One region of the Arthrobacter sp. AOP36-A1-22 genome, then DNA from elsewhere that is predicted to be linked to it. Evidence: riboswitches for the same ligand, from Rfam matches in the RefSeq annotation. Region 1 holds a riboswitch; each other region holds the start of a gene.
What was found. Region 1 has a riboswitch for S-adenosylmethionine ahead of ACT3S2_RS11375 (MFS transporter). Riboswitches for the same ligand answer to the same signal wherever they lie in the genome.

Region 1 (3,225 bases):
TCCCAGTCATCGTGGATGGTCACCCCGTCGGCCCCGACCGGAACGACGGCGTACTGCCGGCCTTCGACACCTTCGGTGCTGGCCATCACGACCACCCAGTCGGCGAAGATGCTGCCGGTGGTGTAGTACTTCGCACCGTTGAGGACCCATCCGCCGTCGTGCTCGCTCAGTTTCGTTGCCGTGGTGCCCAGGGCGTTGCCACCGCGTTCGGTGGCCGCATTGCCGAAGATCTGCCCGGCCAGCACCCGCGGGAACCAGGTGTTGCGGAAGTCCCGCGGCTGCAAGGCGATGGTTTCGACGAAGGAAAAATGTGATCGCAGCAGATGGGCCACGTTGGAATCGGCGGCAGCCAATTCCACCAGCAGCCGGAACAGGTGTTCATGGTTCACCGGGTTCCCGCCGTATTCGGCCGGCACCCGCAAGGTGGTGAAACCGGCCTCCTGGAGGCACCCGACTTGTTCGAAGGGAAGCACATGGTCCTGTTCGCGGGCGACGGCGTCGACGGCGATGGCGTCGAAGACGGGGCGGAAGCGTGCGGCCAGGGCAAGATAGCGGGCTTCGGAGCCCTCCGGCACGGGGGTGTCGAAGGCCGGTGGGGTGGTGGTGGTTTCACTCATGGTCGTTCCTAACTGACGAGGGTATGTTCGGGCTCGGAGACGGGGCAGGCGTCTTGGCGTGCGTCCAGATCCCGCGCACTGGTTTCGGGGGAAAGCAGGGTGGTGACGACGGTGAGCGCGCCGACCGCAACGAAGTAGGCGATGACCCAGATCGGGCTGCCGCCGCCGGCGGCCAGCAGCGCGGTGGCCACCAGCGGGGCCAGGCCACCGCCCAGGACTGAACCGATCTGATAGCCGATGGACACCCCGGAAAAGCGGACCCGGGTGTCGAAGAGCTCGGAGAAGAACGCCGCCTGCGGCCCATACATCGCGTCGTGGCCGATGTTCATGCCCAGCACGACGGTCAGCACGATCAGCACGAAGCTGCCGGTATCGAGCAGCGGGAAGGCGATCAGGGCAACCAGGATGCTGAATATCCCGCCGAAGAGGTAGGTGCGCCGGCGCCCGATCCTGTCCGATACCCAGCCCCAGAACGGGACGGTGACCAGTCCGAGGGCGGAGGCGATGAGAATGGCCTGCAACCCGGTTTCGCGGCTGATTCCGCCCTGGGCCAGGTAGGTCAGGATGAAGACCGTGTAGACGTAGTAGAACGCGTTCTGGGCGATGCGCAGCCCGGTGGTCAGGGCGACTTGGCGGGGATGGGTGCGCAGCGATTCCAGCACCGGGCGGCGGGAGACCTGCTGCGTTTGAACCACCTGTTTGAAGGAGGCGCTGTCCTCGATCCTCAGCCGCACCACCAGACCGACGACGACCAGCAGGATGCTCGCCAGGAACGGCAGCCGCCATCCCCAGGCCAGATAGGCGGCATCCGGCAGGGCTGATTCCAGTCCCAACAGCACCGCCGTGGCCAACAGCATGCCCGCGCTCGGGCCGATTTGGGTGGCGCTGCTGGTCAGTCCGCGGCGTCCGGGGGCGGCGTGTTCGACGGTCATCAGGGCGGCTCCCGCCCATTCGGCACCGTAGCCGATGCCCTGGGCCACGCGCAGGATCAGCAGTAGCGCCGGGGCAATCCATCCGGCAGTGTCGTGGGTGGGCAGCAAACCGATCGCCGTGGTGGCGATACCGGTCAGCAGCAGGGAGGCAACCAGCACGGTCTTGCGTCCGATCCGATCCCCGTAGTGCCCTCCAAGAAGCCCACCAATGGGGCGGGCGATGAACCCGACGGCATAGGTGGCGAAGGCCGCCATGGTCCCGACCAACGGGTCGGCCGGTGCGAAGAACAGCGGGCCGAAGACAGTCGCCGCGGCGAGCCCGTAGAGCACGAAGTCGTAGCCCTCGATCGTGGTGCCGATGAAGCTGGCGACGGCGACGCGTGAACGCATCCTGCGGGTTGGCGGGGTGGGCGTGGTGGTGGTCATGGTGGTTCCTTTCCATCGGTCCCGGCGGAAGCACCTGCCCGAAACGGGTGGTTGCTGCGGAGTCAACGAGCCAGGTCTCTCGTCCGCTCTGGATGGTGGTTCTCGTAGGTGCTGCTAGCTGGTGGCCAGTTGTGCTCCCGCGAGCCGGTAGTCGGCGGCCCGGTGGCTGTCCTTGACCCGGTCCCCGGCGCCGAAGAGCTTCTGGCGCAGGGTCCCCGGCGCGTATTCGGTGGGGTAGGCACCCAGGGCCTGCAGTTCGGGGATGACGAATTCGACGACGTCCTCGAACGTGCCCGGGGTGATGGCGTAGGCGATGTTGAAGCCGTCCACGTCGGTGTCCTCGACCCATTCGACGAGCTTCGCGGCGACCTGGGCCCCGTCACCGACGGTGACCGGGCCGAAACCGCCGACGCCGATCCATTCGGCCAACTGGCGGATGGTCCACGGTTTGCCGTCATCCCCGGAGGCCTTCTTGAACGTCTCCACCGAGGACTGGATGGCATTGGACTTCACGTCCTCACCGATCACGTCGTCAAGGTCGTACTGTGACATGTCGATTCCGGTCCAGCCCGAGAGCAGGGCCAGCGACCCGTTGATGTCGGCGTAGGAGGCATAGTCGGCGTATTTGTTCTGCGCCTCCTCGTCTGTGGCAGCGGTGATGATCGTCTGCATCGTGTAGATCTTCACGTCGTAGCGGTCGCGGCCGGCGGCCTCGACATTGTCCCGGATCCTCCGCACGGTGTCGGTGAGGATTTCTTTGGTCGGACTATTCACGAAGACGGATTCGGCGTTCGCCCCCGCGAATTCCAGGCCGCGCGGGGAGGCACCGGCCTGGTAGATGACCGGGGTGCGCTGCACCGAGGGTTCGGTGATGGCAATGCCCGGGACCTTGAAGTACTTGCCCTCGTGGCCGATCTCGTGGACCTTCGACGGGTCGGTGTAGACCCCCGATTCCCGGTCGCGGAGAACGGCGTCGTCCTCCCAGGAACCCTCGAGCAGCTTATAGACCACTTCGAGGTACTCATCGGCGTGGTCGTAGCGTTCGTCGTGTTCCATCTGGTCTTCCTGGCCCATGTTCCTGGCTGCCGAGGGCAGGTATCCGGTCACCACGTTCCAGCCGAGGCGGCCGTTGGTCAGGTGGTCCAGGGTCGCCAGTCGGCGGGCGAACGGGTAGGGGTGTTCGTAGGCGGTTCCGGCGGTGACCCCGAAGCCGAGGTTCTCGGTGACGGAAGCCATCGCGGAGACCAGCA
Region 2 (3,225 bases), on a different contig from region 1:
CAGTCCGACGATGCCCCCGGTCAGCATCAACGCGACCCCGACCAGGAGCAGGGCCACCAGCAGGGCTGGCAGCCCGCCCATACCGAAGAGGTAGGGCAGGATCGGGACCAAGGCCCCCGAGGAGAAGAAGCAGAAGCTGGAGGCGGCGGCGCCGAAGGCGGAGCCCAGGGCCTCGTGTTCGTCGCCGCCGGTTTCGGTTTCGGGCACCTCGGGTTGCAGGGACAATGAGGGGTCGCAGTCGCAGCTGAAGGTCCCCAGCCGTTCGGCGGCCCGGTGCTCGGCGGCCTCCCGGCTCATGCCGCGGGCCCGGTAGACCAGGACCAGTTCGTTGGCCTGCAGGTCCAGATCCGGGGCGGCGATGAGCGTGATCTGGGTCGGTTGGGAGGCGGTGAGCAGTTCGCGCTGCGAGCGGACGGAGACGTATTCCCCGGCGGCCATGGACAGGGCGCCGGCGAGCAGGCCGGCGACCCCGGCAAAGAGGACCAGCGCGCTGGACACCCCGGCGGCGCCGATGCCCATCACCAGGGCCAGGTTGGAGACCAGCCCGTCGTTGGCCCCGAAGACGGCGGCCCGGAAGTTGCCGGAGAGCCGGTTGCGGCCGCGGATCGCCAGCCCGCGTACGACTTCCTCATGCACCAGCTCATCGGCGGCCATCTGAGCGGTGGCGTCGGCGTCGCTGTCGTAGGGGGAGGCGCCCTCGGCCCGTTGGGCCAAGGCCAGGACGAAGACCGAACCGAAGTTGCGGGCCATGAACCGCAGCATGACGCGGCTGAGCGAGGGGCGTGCGGTCTTCCGGGCATGCTCGCCCAGAAGATTGGACCAATGCTCCTGGTGGCGGGCTTCCGCCCGGGCCAGACCCAACAGGATCTGGCGTTCCTCGCCCTCACGGCGTTTGGCCAGGGTGAGGTAGATGGAACCTTCGACGCGTTCGTCGGCCAGGTATTTGCGCCAGCGCCGGATCTCGGCGGGCGTGGGCTCCCTACGCGAGGCCTCCGCGGCTGGCGGATCGGCGTCGGGGGAGGGGGCATCCGGTGTCATTGGGCGTCCTTCAATCGGTTCGTATGTCCCCGCGGTGGTGCGGGACTGCCGGTCAAAGGTCGGTGGGTGGCCACGAGCCTCGGACCGCCAGTGGCGGGCCGAAGGTCTCGTTCGCCCGGCGTGGTGCCGGGTGGAATGCCGGACCGCCGGGAGGGCGGTCGGTATGTCGACAGGTCCTCGTCCACCCGTGCCGGATCAACGATCCAGCGCGGGTGGGGTGTGGAACTACTCCCCTTCAGCCGACCAGCATACCCGAGGGAGCCTCGGCGCGGTCGCGGACGGGCAGGCGTTCAAGGAAGAACACCTGTGCTTCCCCGTCGGGGCGGTGTGCCCGGGGAATACGCACGGTCAGTGCGCAGGAGTCGGATTCCCAGACCGGTCGGCCGGCCGTGTTGGCCAGCGCATGGTCGAGATCCTTGGGGTGGGGCGCGATGAAGCGCTCCCAGTGACCGTCCACGTTGAGGCAGACGGTGCCTAGCATCGAATCGAAAATTGGAAGGACGGAGACGCTTTGCGCCACGGATTTCCTCTCGTGCGTTCTTACCCAACACGTTGTCGTGCGGGCCGCTTCTTCATCCGAACCACCCACGAACCTGGGGTTGGTGCGCGGGTAGTCGGAGCTGTTGCCCGCGTCTCATGAAGCTTTTTGCCAGCCTAACGTGATTGCCGGGGCAACCCAAGCTGTGTTCCACGTCATTCCCGCTGCATCCCAGCGTTGGTGCGGCTAGATTCGTGTTCGACATCTGCTCCCCCGGGAGCACTGTCACCCGGGGGGAACGAGGACGACGCCGGGGCGGGTTCAGGCTTGCTGATCGGCGGAAACGCCCTCCATGTCGACCCGTCCGGCGACCCGATCCGACCAGTGCCGGGCCACTTCCGGGCGGGTCGGCGGGGAGAGCAGGCTGAACAGGACATAGACCACCAACGAGGCGCCCAGACCGTAGTAGATGGGCTCATTGGCGTAGACCCCGGAGAACTTCTCGGTGGACAGTGCCTCCAGGGTGATCATGGTCGTCAGGGTGACCAGGGTCCCTGCCGCCATGGACAGGGCGGCGCCGATGCCGTTCCCGCGCTTCCAGAGCAGCCCGCCCAGGATCGCGACCAGCAGCCCGCCGACCAGGATGTCGTAGGCGATGGTCAGGGCGGCGACGACGTCGTTGACGAGGATCGCCAGGATGATCGCCACGGCCCCGAGGCCCAGGACCCAGTACCGGTTGGCGGCGACGTCGTGCTCGGGGTTGCGCCCGGTGTTGACCTCGATCTCCTTGCCGAACCAGCTGGCGACGAAGGGGGTGACGTCGTTGCGGGCCACGGTGGCCGCGGCGATGAGTGCGCCGGAGGCGGTGGACATCATGGCCGCCACGGCGGCGGCCAGGACGATCCCGCCGACGGCCACCGGAAGCAGGGTCATGGCGACCTCCGCGTAGACGACGTCCTTGCCCAGGGCCTCGATGTCGATGCCGGGCAGGGCGACCCGGGCGGACATGCCGATGATCGCCCCGGCGATGCCGTAGATCACGCAGTAGATGCCGGCGGTGGCTCCGCCCCAGCGGGCCACCTTGGGGGTGCGGGCGGTGAACACCCGCTGCCAGATGTCCTGGCCGATCAACAGGCCCAGGGTGTAGACCACGAAGTAGGTGATGATCGTCTCGGCGCCCAGGCCGCCCCAACTGAAGAATTCATCGCGGGCCCGTTCGGGGATGCCGGCGGAGATTCCCTCGAAGCCGCCGGCCGCCGAGAGGGCGAAGGGCAGCATCAGGGCGAAGACACCGACGGTCTTGATGACGAACTGGACCTGGTCGGCCAGGGTGATGGACCACATGCCGCCGATGGTGGAGTACACGAGCACGATCGCCCCGCCGACGGCGATGGCGAGCCAGCGGTCCCAGTCGAAGAGCACGACGAAGATCGTGGCGTAGGCCCCGGTGGAGGTGGCACAGAGCATCAGCGTGTAGGCCAGCATGACCACCGCCGAGGCGTTGGTGGCGTGTTTGGAGCCGTAGCGCAGGGTGAGCATCTGGGAGACGGTGAAGATCTTCAGTCGTTGCAGCCGCGGGGCGAAGAACATGCTCAGCAGCAGCACCCCGATGCCGATGGCGATGACCAGCCAGGCGCCGGAGAGGCCGAATTCGTAGCCCAGGCCGACGCCGCCGACGGTGGAGGCGCCCCCGAGTACGACGGCGGCCA
Region 3 (3,225 bases), on a different contig from region 1:
AAGCCGCTCCACCCCGCGCCCCGGACCCGTCCGCTGTGGGTCCACCACGGCAGCTCCATCAGCCAGGGATCGAACGCGGCATCCCCCAGCGGGATCTGGCCCGCCGTGGCAGCCCGCCGGGGCGGGGTCGAACTGCACAACCTCGGCTTCGGGGGCAGCTGCTTCGTGGACCCCTTCATGGCGCGGGTGATCCGCGATGCGCCAGCGGACGTCATCAGCGTCAAACTCGGCATCAACATCGTGAACCTGGATGCCATGCGCGTGCGGACCCTGGTCCCGGCCATCCACGGATTCCTTGACACCATCCGCGAGGGGCATCCCACCACGCCGCTGGTGTTGATCTCCCCGATCTTCTGCCCGATTCACGAAAGCACGTCGGGCCCCGGCACGATCGTCCCGGAGAGCCTGGGGACCAGCCAGGTCAAGTTCAGCGCGACGGGGACCCCAGGGGATGAATCGGCGGGACGGCTGACCTTGGAGGTCATCCGCCGCGAGATGCGCTCCCTGGTCGAAGACCGGGCGGACGATGCGAACCTGTACTTCCTGGACGGACTCGAGCTGTATGGGGCCCCGGACGAGGCCGAGCTGCCGCTGCCGGACAACCTGCATCCGGATTCCGCAACGCATCAGCTGATCGGCGATCGCTTCGCCGATCGGGTCTTCGCCGCCGACGGACCCTTCGCGGCGGTGCCGCGGCACTGATCCGGGACGGCACAGAGCGAAAACGACGGCGGCCCGCGGGCCGCCGTCGTTCGGTGTTCCACCTCCGTGAGCGGATCAGAGGGTGATGGTCCCCGAGGGGGTCTCGAAGGTCACCGTCATGATTCCCGGGGTGCCATTGGGGGCCTCCCACTGGACTTCGACATCGCCCAACGGCGACTCCGAGGGGGTGCCCAGCCATTCGCGGACCCGTTCGACCGAACCGGCGATCGCGATCCCGGAGATATGCCCCTGCGGATCCAATGCCCGGGAGGGGTGCAGGTCCTCGGTGCCGGTATCCCAGCGCAGCATGTAGGGCACCTGCGGGTCGGCGATCAGGCCCTTGATGCCGATCTGCTGCCACGTCAGTTCTTGGCCGTCGGGGAACTTGCGGTTGCCCGGGACCGATGACCGGCCCAGACGTTCCTCGAACGGGGCCAGGTCGTCAACGGCGACGCACCAACCCATCCATCCGCCACCCATCTCCGATCGGGCCCGGACGGCCTGGCCGAACGGCGCCTTGTCCGAGGACGGGTGGTCCAGGACCTCCACGACCTCCAGGTACTGGGTGTTCTTCAACGGGAAAATGACGTTCCTGGTCCCGAAGCGGGGATGAATGCCTCCCTTGACGGACTCGATCCCCAGAGTCTTGCCGACACGGGCGGCCGTCGCGGCCAACCCGTCTGGTCCACATGCGTACGAAACGTGATCCAACCTCATCATGGCTTCATGATCGCACTTTGTGAGGTGCGTCTCGACTTAGGGTGCCCTAAATCACCATGGTTCGTATTTTCCTCGACCCGTTTCCCGGGCCTCCATCGCGGCCGTCAGGAGGGGGACCGGACGGGGGAGGGGGAGGAATGTTGCGCCCTGCGGTCATATTGACGCCGCGTTGTTGCGGCGGCCGCCCCGATCCACAACACTGGAGGCAGGTCATGAGTGCCAGCGCGAAACCCCGGTTTGCTGGCCGGCAACCCTCCACTCGCGGTGGGGTGCCCCGGGTGAAGACCTGGTTCGCCTCCACAAGGAGAACGGACAAGCGCGGGTCACCTCCCGGCGTTCCCTTCCGGGACCGCCGTGGAACAGGGGCCCCTGAGTCGTAGAAGGGGACAGAAATGTCTGCATCATGGTCTTTTGAAACCCGCCAGGTCCACGCCGGACAGGCACCGGATCCCACCACCGGGGCCCGGGTGCTGCCGATCTACCAGACGACGTCGTATGTCTTCCCCAGCGCCGAGAGTGCCGCAGCACGCTTCGCGCTGAAGGAACTCGAGCCGATCTACACCCGCACCGGCAACCCGACGCAGGAAGCCGTCGAAACCCGGATCGCCGACCTCGAAGGCGGGGTCGGGGCCCTGCTGCTGGCCTCGGGCCAGGCGGCGACCACGCTTTCGATCCTCAACCTCGCGGGAGCCGGGGACCATATCGTGGCCAGCCCGAGCCTCTACGGGGGAACGCAGAACCTGTTCAAGCACACGTTGAAGCGCCTCGGCATCGAGGTCACCTTCGTGGAGGATCCCGACCACCTGGATTCCTGGCGGGCCGCGGTGAAACCGAACACCAAGGCATTCTTCGGTGAGGTCATCTCCAATCCGCGCCAGGACGTCCTGGATATCGAGGGCGTCAGCACGGTGGCCCACGAAGCCGGGGTCCCGCTCATCGTGGACAACACCCTGGGCACCCCGTACCTGGTCCGCCCCATCGAATTCGGTGCCGACATCGTGGTGCACTCGGCCACGAAGTACCTGGGCGGGCACGGAACCTCCGTCGCCGGGGCCATCGTTGATTCGGGCAACTTCGACTTCGCGGCCGACCCGGAACGCTTCCCGGAATTCAATACCCCCGACGAGTCCTACAACGGGCTGGTCTTCGCCCGCGATCTGGGGGTCGACGGCGCCCTGGGGGCGAACCTGGCGTTCATCCTCAAGGCGCGCGTCCAGTTGTTGCGCGATCTGGGTTCGGCGGTCTCCCCGTTCAACGCCTTCCTGATCGCCCAGGGCCTGGAAACCCTGAGCCTGCGCATGGAACGCCATGTGGCCAACGCGCAGAAGGTCGCCGAATGGCTCGAGGCCCACGCCCAGGTCGACTCCGTCGCCTTCGCCGGCCTGCCCTCCAGCCCCTGGTACGAACTCGGCCGCAAATACGCCCCGCGGGGCGTCGGCGCGGTCCTGGCCTTCGAGATCTCCGGCGGCGAACCGGCCGGCCGGGCCTTCGTCGACGGCCTCGAACTGCACTCCAACGTCGCCAACATCGGCGATGTGCGCTCGCTGGTGATCCACCCGGCCTCCACCACGCACTCCCAGCTCTCCGACGCCGAACGCGCCGCGGCCGGGGTGGGAGCCGGACTGGTGCGCCTGTCGGTGGGCATCGAGCACATCGACGACATCATCGCCGACCTCGAGGTCGGTTTCGCCGCCGCGGCCGCCGCCGGGGACGAAGCCGCAGAGGCCGCCCCGGAAGTCCAGGCCGTCCGGTGAGCCAGGGCGTCGGCGACGTGAGGGAACGACGTCAGGCCCCCGGGGCGCC
Region 4 (3,225 bases), on a different contig from region 1:
CCGGGGGAGTCGAGGCCAGGCGGTGTGCGCTGGCGTGCGGGGCCGATGCCCCGGCGGCGGACCGCCGGGACATCGCCGGGGCTTGGCTAGCCCTGGGTCGGGTCGGTGGGCTGCTGGTAGCCCTGTGGGGGGTTCTGGCCCGCGAAACCGCCGCCGGCAGCCGGTGCTCCCGGGTACCCGGCAGAGGTGCCAAAGGCGTTCCCGTAGGCTGCCGCGCCGCCATCGGCGTCGAAACGAGCACCTTCGGGGACGGAGGGCATGATCATGAGGACGAGGACCACGAGCCCACCGAGAATCGGCACCAGGATCAGCAGGTACAGGAATCCGCTGAAGTTGCCGTCGTGCAGGCGGCGGACGCTCAGGGCGATGGACGGGATGATGATGGCCAACCCATAGAGCCCGATCACCAAGGAGGGGATGGCCCCGCCGGCACCCATTTCACCGGTGACGGGGTCGGAGCCGGCCAGTCCGAATCCGATCGCCAAGCCGTAGAACACGGTGTAGACGATGGCGTTGAAAAGCGCGAAGAACCAGAACTCGCTGCGGCTGGCCCGACCCGAGAAGGTCGCATACTTCTTGAAGAAGCGCTTGATGGCCTGGCCGAAGCTGGCCCCGTAGAGCGGCTGGTCCAAGGGAGCCTCACCATGGGTGGGCATGGTGACCCCTCCGGGGTTGCCATAGGGGTTGGGGGTGCTGCTGCTCAAAATTTCCTCCATCGAAAGTATTTCGGGTGATCGGGAGTAGTCTTCCAGATGGAGCCTTGACATGCGATGGGGAGGACTCCCCATGTCGCGTCGTGTCTGCCCTTGGTGTGGGGTAGGCCCCCGGAGCCACCCCGACTAGCTCGAGGCCGCCGGGGCAACCGGCTACCTCTAGCTCGGTGGCATCGGAGGATTGCCCGCCTACACCTTGTGGTTCAGGGGGACCTCTGGAGGCTGCCGGCCACCGCCACTGCCCTGCTGACGGCTCCCGCCGCCGGCAGTGGCAGGCCTGGGCGCACTGGTCCTCGGGGAAGACCCCGATCCACGACAGCTCAGCGGTTTCAACTTGGCCATCACGGTGCCGGGAGCCGGACAGTTGTCACTGGACCGTCGAACTAGACAGAAGCTCACTTCATGAACATCAAGAGATCGCTGCTTCATGGATCGTGACTGGACACCAGGAGCCGCAGCCCCAGGGACAACACCGTGCAATTCGGCAGGTACAGCCGGTTCGGAGGTCCTGTTGGGAGTCGGCTGCTGGCCGCCTTCTAGGAGTTGACCCGCAGGGTCGTGGTCACCGGGGTCGGGTTCGTGAAGACGTCCAATACCGGGCAGTGGGCGTCGACGGCCGCCTGGAGTTCGGCATAGCGTTCCTCGGTGGCCGGACCCGAGACGTCCACGGTCAGCCGCACATCACCGAATCCCGGGCGGACCTTGTCCTCGATGCCGAACAGGCCGCGCACATCCAGGTCGGCGTCCGCCGAGATGTCCAGCGAGTCGATCGTGATGCCCAGCTGGTGAGCATAGAGGCGGTAGACCACCACCTGGCAGGAGATCAACGCCCCGAGGGCGTATTCGACGGGGCTGGCGGCGACGTCGTCCCCGGCCAATGCCGCCGGTTCGTCGACGGTGAATTCGTGGCGTCCGGCGCGGATGGTCGAACCGACCGAGCCCACCGGGTCGGCCGTCGCGCGGAACTGCAGCGATGCGCTGGCAGTGTTCTGACCGATCCGTTCCGCCCAGGCGGATCCCGCGGAATCGAGGCGTTCGGCGCGGTTGGAAATGCTGGTTTCTGCAAGGGTCTGGGTCATGGCGTTCCTTCGCTGTCATGGCGAGCGTGGCGCTGCGCCATACTTACGCCTCCCGGTCGGGACGGCGTCGAATCGTCACCTGGGGCACCCCACTATGGCGAAGGGGGTTGCCGTCCAACCGGCCAGGGCCTCAGGTTGGATCTCTTGATTCTTGGGTTCGATTCTGCTGGCGGGAACGCCGATCGGGCAAACGCGTCGCGTCATCCGGAGACATACGCCGGGTCATCCGCGGGTGGAGAGCCCGCCATCCCCGCAGCAGGATTCCCCTCGCCAGGGGGTATCCCAGCGGTTATCGTGGGGCCATGAGCGGATACCGGCGCCCGGAGTTCACCCCGGAGATCCATCGCGATGGACAGGGCGCCCCGATCGCCTACGGCCATCGGTGGGAAGGGATGTCTCCGCCTTCGCGCGCCTACTCCACGGTGGGCCATCGACACCGGTTCGCTCCCTTGCATGAGGTCGCTGATGCCCAGCTCGACTGGCTGTTGGACGCCTTTGACGTCGTCGCCGAACGGGACCCGGAGGTTGCTTCCGATCTGCTGTTCCCCTCGGAGGACGTCGTCCACGCGGTCCGGGTCGTCCCGTCCAACCTGCTCGCGGCCCCGCTGACCTTCGTCTTCACCGGGTTCCCGGGGATCTTCCTGCACGCTGGCGCCCTCTACGACGCCCACTATCCGGTATGCGGTTGCGATGCCTGCGATGACGATGTCCAGGAGCTGTTGGAAAACCTTGAATCCGTGGTGCGAGCCGTCGTCTCAGGCGGCTATTTTGAACGAATTAATCCCAACGACGACCAATCTGTCGATTATCGGCTGGCCGAGCCGGGCCGGTGGGAAGAAGCCGGGTGCATCCATGCCGAGGATGTGCCCGAGGGAAGGATGGAGGTGGCAGAAGCCATGCTCCCTTCCGATGGGCACTGGCGGCCGTGGCCGGAAGCGGTGCGAGACGCGGCTGGTGCGGCAGGGGGCTGACAAACCGTGTGCCCGTGGCGGTTCCGTCGTGATCTTCCATCAGGGCCGGCGGGCGTCAACACTGCGCGGGATGATGGCCACGTGCTTCCTGGCCGACATCGAAACACAAGAACCGCAGGCACTCATGGCGCGAATCACCGGCAACCATAAGCGCGGAAATGAACGCGTTGCACGGAAGCATCCGCGCAATCAGGGCCGCTAATTAGTCCACGGGCCCGGCGCTGAGATGGCGGTTCCGCTCCTCGATGAGCTTCTGCAGATAACGGGCCAGGAAGAGCTTCTCTGCCAAACGACCGAGAGGGCCGAACGGTGCGGCGAAATCGACGCGGTCAACCATGGTTGTTCCCCCCGACTCCTGGCTGAACTCATGGATATGACGAAACCAGCGGAACGGGCCCTTGACCTGTTCGTCGATGAAGGAGTGCGGTGCTTCCATCTGCATGATGCGGCTGGTCATCTTCA

Region 2: linked by a shared signal. The riboswitch ahead of ACT3S2_RS12605 (hypothetical protein) and the one ahead of ACT3S2_RS11375 (MFS transporter) in region 1 are both predicted to bind S-adenosylmethionine.
Region 3: linked by a shared signal. The riboswitch ahead of ACT3S2_RS09745 (bifunctional o-acetylhomoserine/o-acetylserine sulfhydrylase) and the one ahead of ACT3S2_RS11375 (MFS transporter) in region 1 are both predicted to bind S-adenosylmethionine.
Region 4: linked by a shared signal. The riboswitch ahead of ACT3S2_RS01970 (OsmC family protein) and the one ahead of ACT3S2_RS11375 (MFS transporter) in region 1 are both predicted to bind S-adenosylmethionine.

The regions. Positions count from the first base shown of each region.
Region 1 covers NZ_JBQSWX010000018.1:43,261-46,485, reverse strand. Annotated here, with positions in the region: gene ACT3S2_RS11380 (acyl-CoA dehydrogenase family protein) at 1-617, opposite strand, end outside; gene ACT3S2_RS11375 (MFS transporter) at 626-1,975, opposite strand; SAM riboswitch class I at 1,985-2,074, opposite strand; gene ACT3S2_RS11370 (LLM class flavin-dependent oxidoreductase) at 2,090-3,225, opposite strand, start outside.
Region 2 covers NZ_JBQSWX010000022.1:39,860-43,084, forward strand. Annotated here, with positions in the region: gene ACT3S2_RS12600 (VIT1/CCC1 transporter family protein) at 1-1,038, opposite strand, end outside; gene ACT3S2_RS12605 (hypothetical protein) at 1,274-1,519, opposite strand; SAM riboswitch class IV at 1,570-1,680, opposite strand; gene ACT3S2_RS12610 (sodium:solute symporter) at 1,838-3,225, opposite strand, start outside.
Region 3 covers NZ_JBQSWX010000014.1:12,885-16,109, reverse strand. Annotated here, with positions in the region: gene ACT3S2_RS09755 (GDSL-type esterase/lipase family protein) at 1-702, shown strand, start outside; gene ACT3S2_RS09750 (VOC family protein) at 778-1,422, opposite strand; SAM riboswitch class IV at 1,631-1,747, shown strand; gene ACT3S2_RS09745 (bifunctional o-acetylhomoserine/o-acetylserine sulfhydrylase) at 1,815-3,176, shown strand; gene metX (homoserine O-acetyltransferase MetX) at 3,194-3,225, shown strand, end outside.
Region 4 covers NZ_JBQSWX010000002.1:132,015-135,239, forward strand. Annotated here, with positions in the region: gene ACT3S2_RS01965 (DUF805 domain-containing protein) at 87-704, opposite strand; gene ACT3S2_RS01970 (OsmC family protein) at 1,250-1,792, opposite strand; SAM riboswitch class IV at 1,827-1,942, opposite strand; gene ACT3S2_RS01975 (DUF6226 family protein) at 2,095-2,763, shown strand; gene ACT3S2_RS01980 (SRPBCC family protein) at 2,966-3,225, opposite strand, start outside.